One region of the Ensifer sp. EB106-05-01-XG146 genome, then DNA from elsewhere that is predicted to be linked to it. Evidence: riboswitches for the same ligand, from Rfam matches in the RefSeq annotation. Region 1 holds a riboswitch; the other holds the start of a gene.
What was found. Region 1 has a riboswitch for cobalamin ahead of nrdH (glutaredoxin-like protein NrdH). Riboswitches for the same ligand answer to the same signal wherever they lie in the genome.
Positions count from the first base shown of each region.

Region 1 (5,016 bases):
CGGTTCACCGTGTCCTCGAACATGATGTAGGGATAACCGCTCTCGAACTGGATCTCGGCGATGATCTGGAAGAAGTCGCGCGCCTTGATCTTGCGCTTGCGGATGCGGGCATCCTCGACCATCTCGCGGTACTTCTCGGTCACCGAAATCTCGGTGAGGGGCACGCCATAGACCTGCTCCACGTCATAGGGTGAGAACAGATACATGTCCTCGTTGTTGCGGGCGAGCTCGAAGGTGATGTCGGGGATGACGACGCCGAGCGACAGCGTCTTGATGCGGATCTTCTCGTCGGCGTTTTCGCGCTTGGTATCGAGGAAGCGCATGATGTCGGGGTGGTGGGCGTGCAGGTAGACAGCACCGGCTCCCTGGCGCGCGCCGAGTTGGTTGGCGTAAGAGAAACTGTCTTCGAGCAGCTTCATGACCGGGATGACGCCGGATGACTGGTTCTCGATCTGCTTGATCGGCGCGCCCATCTCGCGGATGTTGGTGAGCGACAGCGCCACGCCGCCACCGCGCTTGGAAAGCTGCAGCGCCGAATTGATGGCGCGGCCGATACTCTCCATGTTGTCCTCGATCCGGAGCAGAAAGCAGGAGACGAGCTCGCCGCGGCTCTTCTTGCCGGCGTTGAGGAAAGTCGGCGTTGCCGGCTGGAAGCGGCCGGAGATGATCTCGTCGACGAGATCGCGGGCAAGCCCCTCGTTGCCGCGCGCCAAGGCCATCGCCACCATGCAGACACGGTCTTCGTAGCGTTCCAGGTAGCGCTTTCCGTCGAAGGTCTTCAGCGTATAGGACGTGTAGTATTTGAACGCCCCGAGGAAGGTCGGAAAGCGGAACTTCTTTGAATAGGCATGATCGTAGAGATCGCGCACGAAGTTGAAGGAATACTGGTCCAGCACTTCCTGCTCGTAATAGCCCTCGGTCACCAGATAATCGAGTTTTTCCCGGAGGTTATGGAAGAACACCGTGTTCTGATTGACGTGCTGGAGGAAGTACTGTTTCGCCGCCTGCCGGTCCTTGTCGAGCTGGATCCGTCCCTCTTCGTCATAGAGGTTCAGCATTGCGTTCAGCGCATGATAGTCGAGCGCTGCTTCCGTCGCCTTCAAGGGGCGTTCGAGTGTCGTGACGTCCAAAATCGTTCCATCCCGTTTTTGACATTGGCGACGTCCTCGTCGGTCCCGAGCAGCTCGAACCGGTAGAGATAGGGTACCCGGCACTTGGCCGAAATCACGTCGCCGGCGATCCCGTAGGTCGCGCCGAAATTGCTGTTGCCCGCTGCGATCACGCCGCGGATGTGAGAGCGGTTGCCCGCGTCGTTCAAGAAGCGGATGACCTGCTTCGGCACCGCCCCGCGGCCATCGTCGCCGCAATAGGTCGGCACGATCAGCACATAGGGCTCTGCGACCGTAAGTGCGTCCATACCTTCCCTGAGCGGTATGCGGGCGGCGCGAAGGCCGAGCTTTTCGACGAAGCGATGGGTGTTTTCCGAGCGACTGGAAAAATAGACGATCAGGCCCATCGCCCGCGTCCTTCAGGAAAGCGCGCTGATCATGTCCGGGCGGAAACCCGCCCAATGCCGCTCGCCGGCGACGACGACCGGGACCTGCCGATAGCCAAGACCCTGCACCAGCGCGAATGCATCGGAATCCTCGGAGATATCGACGATGCGATAATCGATGCCTTGGCGGTCGAGCGCACGGGTTGTGGCGGTGCATTGGACGCAGGCTGGTTTGCTGTAGACGGTGATCGACATGGGTTCCTCGTGAGGGTCTGGCAAATGGGCGCAAAAAATCGTCGGATCGCGCGAACGCGAACCGTGGTGTTGGCGATTGGACACGAAACATCGCTCCCCGGTCGACTCGACCGGAGTTGACGTCGTCAAGCTGGCCCAAGGTCGGTTACGCAACCGGGCCGGCTCGTTTTGGTCGGGCGCTCAGGAATTCCGCGGATGCGGGTTTTCAAGGCGCGGCCTTTCGATCAGGCGCGCAACAACGCGCACCCGTCCGCAGAAGGTGGATCTGAACTGGAAGAAACTGGCATGACTTCACCCCGAAGCTTTCGACGGGCTGCCGGGGAGACGTCGAGACGATCGGGCAGGCTCATCCTGCCACGCACTCAACCCCTCCGGACACCCCGCCCGTGGACGTTTGGTGATCGAGGCAGGTCTCCTGGCTTACGGGTCAAAGCTTCCATCCCGACCTTCCCGAGGCCTCATGCCTCAGTGGTCCAAATCCGGACAGTCGCTCGCCGTCTACAGTTGCGGGGGCAGCTACGGCATAGCCTCAGCGGAAACTCGCCGGCGCACCGTATTCCCGTCTTAGCTCCCAATCCTTGCGAATCGGAAGAACCTCGAACACTAGATATAGTAGTTCATCGCAAATCTGCGTCAATAGGTTCCGTATGTGGAAGGCGGGGGTAGGAGGGTGGTTTCTTTTGCAGTGTGGATAACGGGGAGTAAACAGCCGGTTGGCACCAAGGTTGTGGATAGGGCGCCCCTGGTGCGGACGCCCCATTCCATCAAGCAGCGAAAGCGGCCACGGGCCGGTTGTCCTCGTCGACGGCGACCATAGCGAACGTTCCGGTAACAGTCCGCTGTCGCAGACCGGTGAGGAGCTCTTCCGACCAGAGTTCGACCTCGACGGCGGCTGAACTGCGACCCGTCCGCACAATGCGGGCGATGGGTTCGATGATCGAACCGATCATGATCCGGTGCTTGAAGTCCATACCGGTGCAGGAGGCAAGGACGGTCGCCCGGCGGCTCCGGCGCGTCGCGACGACGAATGCGGCCTTCGTCATATGCGCGAGGGCGTTGCCACCGCATATGGCGCCGAAGCTGTTGGCCTGGCCGGGAAAGACGATGTCGACCATGCGTAGGGTGCCCGCCTCTTCGGGCGTGTCCGTTGCCACATCGAGCGGCGGCAGCATCCAATCCGTTTCATCGGCACGGGGCATCGCGACCATGGTGAAGGTGCCCCTGCTGCAAAGGGCGCGGCTGCCGGTGGCGATGTCTTCCGCGATCATCTCGACCTCGACCACCATCGAGCGGCGCCCGACACGAACCGGACGGCCGCTGAAGCAGACGATCTGACCTATGCGCGCAGGCGCACGAAAATCGATGCGGTCGCAGGATGCGGTGACGAAGGGAACGCGCGCGTGGCGGGTGGCGACGATGAAAGCGATCCGGTCCATCGACGCGAGGGCGGCGCCACCAAAGAGCGTGCCATGGTGATTGGTATCGCCTGGAAAAACGATGTCGATCAGGGTTTGTGGCGCCGGGGTTTCCCCCGGCGCCATCGTGACTTCGTGTTGCCCCGTCATGCTTTGACGGCTTCGCGCGTATCGGCGGCAAAAGCCGCTCGAAGCGAGCGGGCGGCGGCGACCATGTTAACGAGCGCCGGCCGCGTCTCTTCCCAGCGCCTGGTCTTCAGTCCGCAATCGGGATTGACCCAGATCTGGTCCGGCGTGAGGCCCTCGGTCGCTTTTTCGATGAGATGCACCATTTCCTCGACGCCGGGCACGCGTGGTGAATGGATGTCGTAGACGCCCGGGCCGATCTCGTTCGGATAGGCCTCGTCGGTGAAGGCGCCGAGCAGTTCCATCTTCGATCGCGACGTCTCGATCGACATGACGTCGGCGTCCATCGCCGCGATTGCGGCCATGATGTCGTTGAACTCGGAGTAGCACATATGGGTGTGGATCTGGGTCGCATCGCCCACCCCGGCTGCACTGAGACGGAAGCACTCCACCGCCCAGTCGAGATAGGCCTTGCGATCGGCATTTCGCAGCGGCAGGCCTTCGCGCAGTGCCGGTTCGTCGATCTGGATGATGGCGATGCCGGCCGCCTCGAGATCCGACACTTCATCGCGCAGTGCTAGCGCGATCTGCCGGCACACCACGGAACGTGGCAGGTCGTCACGAACGAAGGACCACAGCAGCATGGTGACCGGACCCGTCAGCATGCCCTTGACCGGGCGATCGGTCAGCGACTGCGCGAAGGTCGCCCACTCGACCGTCATCGGGTTTGGTCGCGAAACGTCGCCGAAGATAACAGGCGGACGCACGCAGCGCGATCCGTAGCTCTGCACCCAGCCGCTCTGGGTGAAGGCGTAGCCCGAGAGCTGCTCGCCAAAATACTGCACCATGTCGTTGCGCTCGAACTCGCCGTGAACGAGTACGTCGATGCCGACCTCTTCCTGCCAGCGCACCGCCACTTCGGTCTCTCGGCGAAGATAGGCGGTGTAGTCGACATAGCTGAGTTCGCCTTTCGCATGCAGTGAACGGGCCTGCCGAACCTCCGATGTCTGTGGGAAGGATCCGATCGTCGTTGTCGGGAAGAGCGGCAATGACAGCTTCTTCGCCTGCAGTGCCCGGCGGCCCGCGAACGGGGACTGCCGCTCGCTGTCCGCATCCGTCAGCGCTTTCAAGCGCCCGGCGACCAGAGGATCATGGATCCTGAGTGAGGTGAGCCTCGCCTGGGCGGACGCGATCGAGGCGGCGAAAACGTGCTCGGAAATGGCAAGCCCCGGCTCGAAGGCGCTGGCAAGCAGGCTGAGTTCGTCGAGTTTCTGCGTACCGAAGGCGAGCCAGGAGGAAAGTTCCGGATCAAGCGCACGCTCCAGCTCGAGATCGATCGGCACGTGCAGGAGTGAGCATGAAGGTGCGAGCTCGATGCGGTCGCGGCCGTGGGCCGAAGTCAGAGGCTGCAGCCGGCGGAACAGGCTGGCCAGATCGGTCCGCCAGATGTTGCGGCCGTCGATGACCCCGAGCGATAGGACCCGGTCCGCCGGAGCCGATTGGATGAGCGTGTCGATCTGCTGCGGCGCGCGCACGAGATCGACATGCAGTCCATCGACCGGCAGCGCCAACGCCGTTGCCGTGTTGTCGCCGATCGAGCCGAAATAGGTCGCCAGCATGATCTTGAGTCCGGGCACGTCGGTGTCGAACGTGCGATAGGCGAGGTCGAGGGCGCGACGAACCTTGTCCGCGAGATCGAGCGCCAGGCAAGGCTCGTCGATCTGT
Region 1 is NZ_JBYTDX010000002.1:1,597,505-1,602,520, reverse strand. It holds gene nrdE (class 1b ribonucleoside-diphosphate reductase subunit alpha) at 1-1,130, opposite strand, end outside; gene nrdI (class Ib ribonucleoside-diphosphate reductase assembly flavoprotein NrdI) at 1,100-1,516, opposite strand; gene nrdH (glutaredoxin-like protein NrdH) at 1,529-1,750, opposite strand; cobalamin riboswitch at 2,139-2,364, opposite strand; gene AC3WVQ_RS27385 (acyl-CoA thioesterase) at 2,515-3,315, opposite strand; gene metE (5-methyltetrahydropteroyltriglutamate--homocysteine S-methyltransferase) at 3,312-5,016, opposite strand, start outside.

Region 2 (5,016 bases), on a different contig from region 1:
TGAAGGCGACGACGACGAGCGCCAGGGCGAGCAGCGCCGTGCCCATGAAGGCGCTGAGGAAGATCGGGTTCTGGATCACGACATTGATGGCGTTCATCGCGGCGATCCCCTGCTCCGGCGGCAGCCGCGACAGGGCCTGCATGATGCAGACCGAGAAGATGAAGAAAAGCCCGGCCATCAGGCCGGAACCGATCGCGGCGGCAAACGCCAGAGCGGGGATCAGCGGGATCATGCGGCAAGACTCCAAACACCAGTTGCTGCGGTTTCCCGGGCGTAATCGGCAAAGTCGCGCGGACGCCGCCCAAGCACGCGCTCGACATCGGACGTCATGCTGGAATTGCGCCCGTCGAGCACCGAGGTGAAGAGATAGCGGATGAGTTCGACATAGTCATCCGGCACGCCGTCCGCCTTGAGATGCGCTGCGAAGTCGGAAACCGGAATGGCCTGATAAGAGATCCGACGGTTGGCGGCCGCGGCGATCTCGGCGACGGCCTGGGCAAAGGTCATCAGGCGCGGGCCGGTCAAGGCATAGACCTTGCCGATATGCGCATCGTCCAGAAGGGCCTCAACCGCCACGTCGGCAATGTCGTCGCAACTGACGAAGGGCTCGGTGACCTCGTCCACCGGCAGGAAGACCGAACCACTCACCACGCCGTCGGCCAGGAAGCCTTCGTCGAAGTTCTCGAAGAACCAGCTGCCCCGGATGACCGTCCAGTCGGCGCCGGAGGCCTGCAGCGCACGCTCGGAGGCTTCCGCCTCGTCCTCGCCGCGGCCCGACAGGAGCACCAGCCGCTTGATGCCGGAGCGAACGGCAAGGCTCGAGAACCGGTCGATGACGTCGACGGCGCCCGGCACCGCCAGATCGGGCTGGTAGCAGACATAGATGCGATCGACATTTTCAAGGGCGGGCGTCCAGGTCGCCTCATCCGTCCAATCGAAGGAAGGCGACGCCGAACGGGCGCCGATGCGGACCGCTATGCCCCGCTCCCGAAGGCGATCGGCCACCCGCCGCCCCGTCTTGCCGGTACCGCCCAAAACCAGTGTGACTTTCCGAGACATCGTTTCCTCCTGAGGTTCCATCAACAAACATGAGCATCTCTCACATTTGCAAATGTGATAAATCCTCGTATTTTAGGAGTCAAGTCAAAATGTGAGCATTACTCATGATTCCAGATGCAAGTCCCGCCACGCTTCCCGCCGACGACGAGCGTGCGCTGCGCCGGACGCCGAGCCAGAAGCGCAGCCGCGAGCGCGTCGAGCAGATCCTTGCCTGCGCGACGGCGCTCATCCAGGAGAAGGGCAGCGACGCCATGCGCATGAGCGAAGTCGCTGAAAAGGCTGGGATTTCGATCGGATCGCTGTATCAGTACTTCCCCGACAAGGCGGCAATCGTGCGCACGCTGGCCGAGCGCTACAATGCGGTCTGCAACGAGTGCATCGCGGCCGAACTGGCCAAGGTCACGTCGATAGCCGAACTGCGCGACGCCTTCTCGCTGCTGTTCGACATCTACTACGACATGTTCCTCGCCGAGCCGGTCATGCGCGACATCTGGTCGGCGATGCAAGCCGACAAGGCGCTGCGCGAGATCGATCTTGCGCAAAGCCGCGCCGGCGGAAAGCTGCTTGCCGATGTCTGGGCCCGCCTTGTGCCGGAGACGCCGCGCGAAGAGATCGACAGCGCCGCCTTCCTGATCATGCATCTCGGCGACTGCACCATGCGACTTGCAGTCTCGGTCGACCGGGCCGAGGGTGACCAGATCGTCGAAGCCTACAAACGCATGACCGTCAAGGATTTTGTCGCGGATGGACCGCGCGGCGGCGCGCACTCAATTGACAACTCCATGACACAATCCTAATCATCTGGGATCGATTGGTTCCCGGGACGCGAACGTGTTTCGGGAGTAAACGGGAATGTGACGGATGGACCCAAGCTGGGCATTCAAATCACGGCCGACCCCGCGACTGTAGAGCGACGTCGATCCACCGTTCCGGAGCGATCCGGAAGAAGCCACTGGCAAGACCGCGAGAGGGCGGCCGAGCTGGGAAGGCGAGGCAGATCGAGGGCATCGAGCCCAACGCCGTGAGCCAGGAAACCTGCCACTCGATACGGGCATAGGGCCCAACCGGGAATTTCCCGATGCCATCACGGAGGTTGTCATGGCTACGTCTACCATTTCGAGCACCCCGCTCTCCCTCAGCGATCGTCTGACCGCTGGCGTCATCGCGCTCTTCATCGGCGCATTCCTCGTCTTTGGCGCCGGCCTTGCCAACTCGGCAGTGCTGCACGACACGGCGCACGACACCCGCCACTCCTACGGCTTCCCCTGCCACTGACCGATGCGCCGGAACGTGAACAACGTTCCGCATCGAACAATCTGCGGACCTGAACGCATCCGGCCCGAGCCGGATGGAGGGCTGCGTGCATCCCGGTTTTTCCGGCGCGCGAAGGCCATCCGCAGCATAGGGAAAATGGGAAGGCTCGAGGACCACGCCATAGGGCGTGGCTTTTGTCGTTATCGAGGGATTTCAAGATGATTGTCAGAACGCTTCTGGCCGCGATCGTGGCTGGATTGATTGCCGGTGTCTTCATGACCGGCGCCCAGGAACTGCGCGTCACACCGCTGATCCTGCATGCAGAAGAATTCGAAGGCGAGGCACCGGCCGCTACCGAACAGCCCGCCGCCCAGCCGGGTGCGGCACAGCCGGCCGCAGAAAACCACGACCAGCATTCGTCGCTCAAAGCCGTGTCGCCGTTCGGCGCTTTCCTCGACGCTTTGTCGCCGATCACCCCGGCCTATGCCCATGAGGGCGAGCATGAGGAAGGCGGCATCATGTTCGGCATGAGCCGCTTCTCCGGCACGCTGATGGCGAACCTCGTCACAGGTTCCGGCTTCGGCCTGCTGCTCGCCGGCGTCAGCCTGGTGATCGGCTACCCGATCACGCTCAGGAACGGCGCGCTGTGGGGCGCCTGCGGCTGGCTTGCCGTGCACATGCTGCCGGCGATCGGTCTGCCGCCGGAACTGCCGGGATTTCCGGCAGCCGAACTCGGCGACCGCCAGACCTGGTGGCTGGTGACCGTGGCGCTCTCCGCCGTCGGCCTCTATCTCGTCGTCCTGCGCGAGGAGATCGTCTCCAAGGTCGCAGGCCTGGTGCTGATCGCAGCACCCCATGTCTACGGTGCGCCGCAGCCGCTCGATATCACCAGCAACGTTCCGGCCGTGCTCGGCGCCGAGTTTGCGGTTGCCGCACTCGCCACCACGCTTGCCTTCTGGATCGTGCTCGGCGTCGTCTCCGGCTTCATCAACGAGCGCTTCGTCAAGGCACAGTGATCACTGATCACAGATCGTCAGCAAAGCGACGGCGGGGTTCAGGTCCCGCCGTTTTGCATGAGATGCGCCGCCAGCCGCGCGCGGCGATCTTCCGGCTCCAGCAGCACGCAAGTGTCGCAGAAACTGCCCCCTTCCGTCTTGAAGTAGAGACAGCAGCCGCAACGGATCCGATACTGGCGCGACAGCTCAGCGCCGCTTGCCGGATCGAGAGCCGCGATCTGCTCGTAGCAGAGCTCCTCTGAGTAGAGCCGCGAACCCGGTCGTTTGACGATCGCCAGCGCCTCGGCCATGCCGCGCGCCTCGTCGCCGATCGCGCGGCCGATTTCCAGGAACGCGCCGGCCAGGGCATCGGCCGCGAGCCGCCATTGCGCCCCGCTCGACAGCCCTGCTCGCGCTTTCAGAACCGCAACGACGGGTGCCAGATGGGCGATGAAGCCCTGTTCGAATGCGCTGACGCCTTCGCCACCCTGGCGCTCCGTGGCCGGCGGATGCAGGCGAAAATGATAGCGCTTGCCCGCGATTTCGACGCCACGGTGAAGCCGCGTCCAATCCTCGAAACGAATGCCGGCCACCTCCGCCTGCAACCCGGCGCCGAGATGGAACGCGCCAAGGACCACGCTCAGCTGGCGGCTATAGAAGGCGATCAGATGCGCCGCCCGGATCCGGTCGGTCATGCCGACCCCAAAGAAATCCTGATAGGCGAGCCCCGCCTCGAGGCCAGCGCTGCCCGCAGCCCAGAAGTCGCCCGGCGCGCTGAAATCACTGGCCGCCGGCCCGAGCGAGACGGCAGCCTCGGGAAACTGGGTACGCAGATGGTCGGCGACGGCCAGCGCCTGCGGCGCAAACGCCGCGGTCTCCGCTGTCGGCCGGTGGTCGTTCAAGCGCATGCCGTCTCCGTCGTCCATTCTCATCCTCTGGCGCAGGATGCGGGCGGATTACCACACGCGCCTTCCCCCTCCTGCAGCCAGCCACCGTCGAAGCCCGCCCGTTCAAGGCCGAGGCGGATCGCCGGCATGCTGCGCATCAGTGCCCAGCTAAGGCCGCTTTGCCAGTTCTCGATCATCATGACAACGAGGCCCTGGTCAAGACCGACGACCCGCGCATCGATCCAGCCCTCCGGGCCTGCGCCGGCGGCCAGGCTCGGGTTGAAGCCGCCGGGAAAGCGCCCTTCGCTCAGAAGTCCCGGATAACTGTCTGCCATATGCACGAGGGAGGCCTGCGCCGCATCCGGCTCGAACGGCAGGCAGGCAAGCGGCGCCCAGGGCACCAGCGTGCCGTCATCAAGGCCGTAGGGTGCGCCGCGGTTCACATAGCCGAAAAGCCGCTGCTGGCGCCCATCCGCAAGCCGCAGCCGGCCGCGGGGCGCATGGCAGGCGCTCAGGCCCCACAGGTCCTCGCCATATCCGGCAAAACCGCCGGGATTGGAGCGCGCATGGTCCCGCTGCAAGGCAATGGCGCGTCGGGTATTCTCGAAATAATCCGTCCCCCGCTCCCGCATCGGCCGGTCGGAAAGCCCGCGTAGATCGAGCCAGGCCTGCGGAAAGAGATGGATGAAGAGTGGGGCCGCATGCAGATGCGGCCGGCCGTCGACCGGGATCCAGTCATGGCCCTCGGCAAAGGCCGCATAGTGCTCCGGTTCGATCGAATGGTCGGGCGCGCCGAGTGCCAGCACATAGAGCAGCAGCGC
Region 2 is NZ_JBYTDX010000001.1:2,451,191-2,456,206, forward strand. It holds gene AC3WVQ_RS12135 (anthrone oxygenase family protein) at 1-232, opposite strand, end outside; gene AC3WVQ_RS12140 (NAD(P)H-binding protein) at 229-1,059, opposite strand; gene AC3WVQ_RS12145 (TetR/AcrR family transcriptional regulator) at 1,164-1,856, shown strand; cobalamin riboswitch at 1,855-2,116, shown strand; gene AC3WVQ_RS12150 (CbtB domain-containing protein) at 2,158-2,334, shown strand; gene AC3WVQ_RS12155 (CbtA family protein) at 2,532-3,329, shown strand; gene AC3WVQ_RS12160 (ferric iron reductase) at 3,368-4,234, opposite strand; gene AC3WVQ_RS12165 (glucoamylase family protein) at 4,237-5,016, opposite strand, start outside.
Region 2: it holds a riboswitch for cobalamin, as region 1 does, so the genes downstream of both, AC3WVQ_RS12150 (CbtB domain-containing protein) here and nrdH (glutaredoxin-like protein NrdH) in region 1, are expected to answer to the same signal.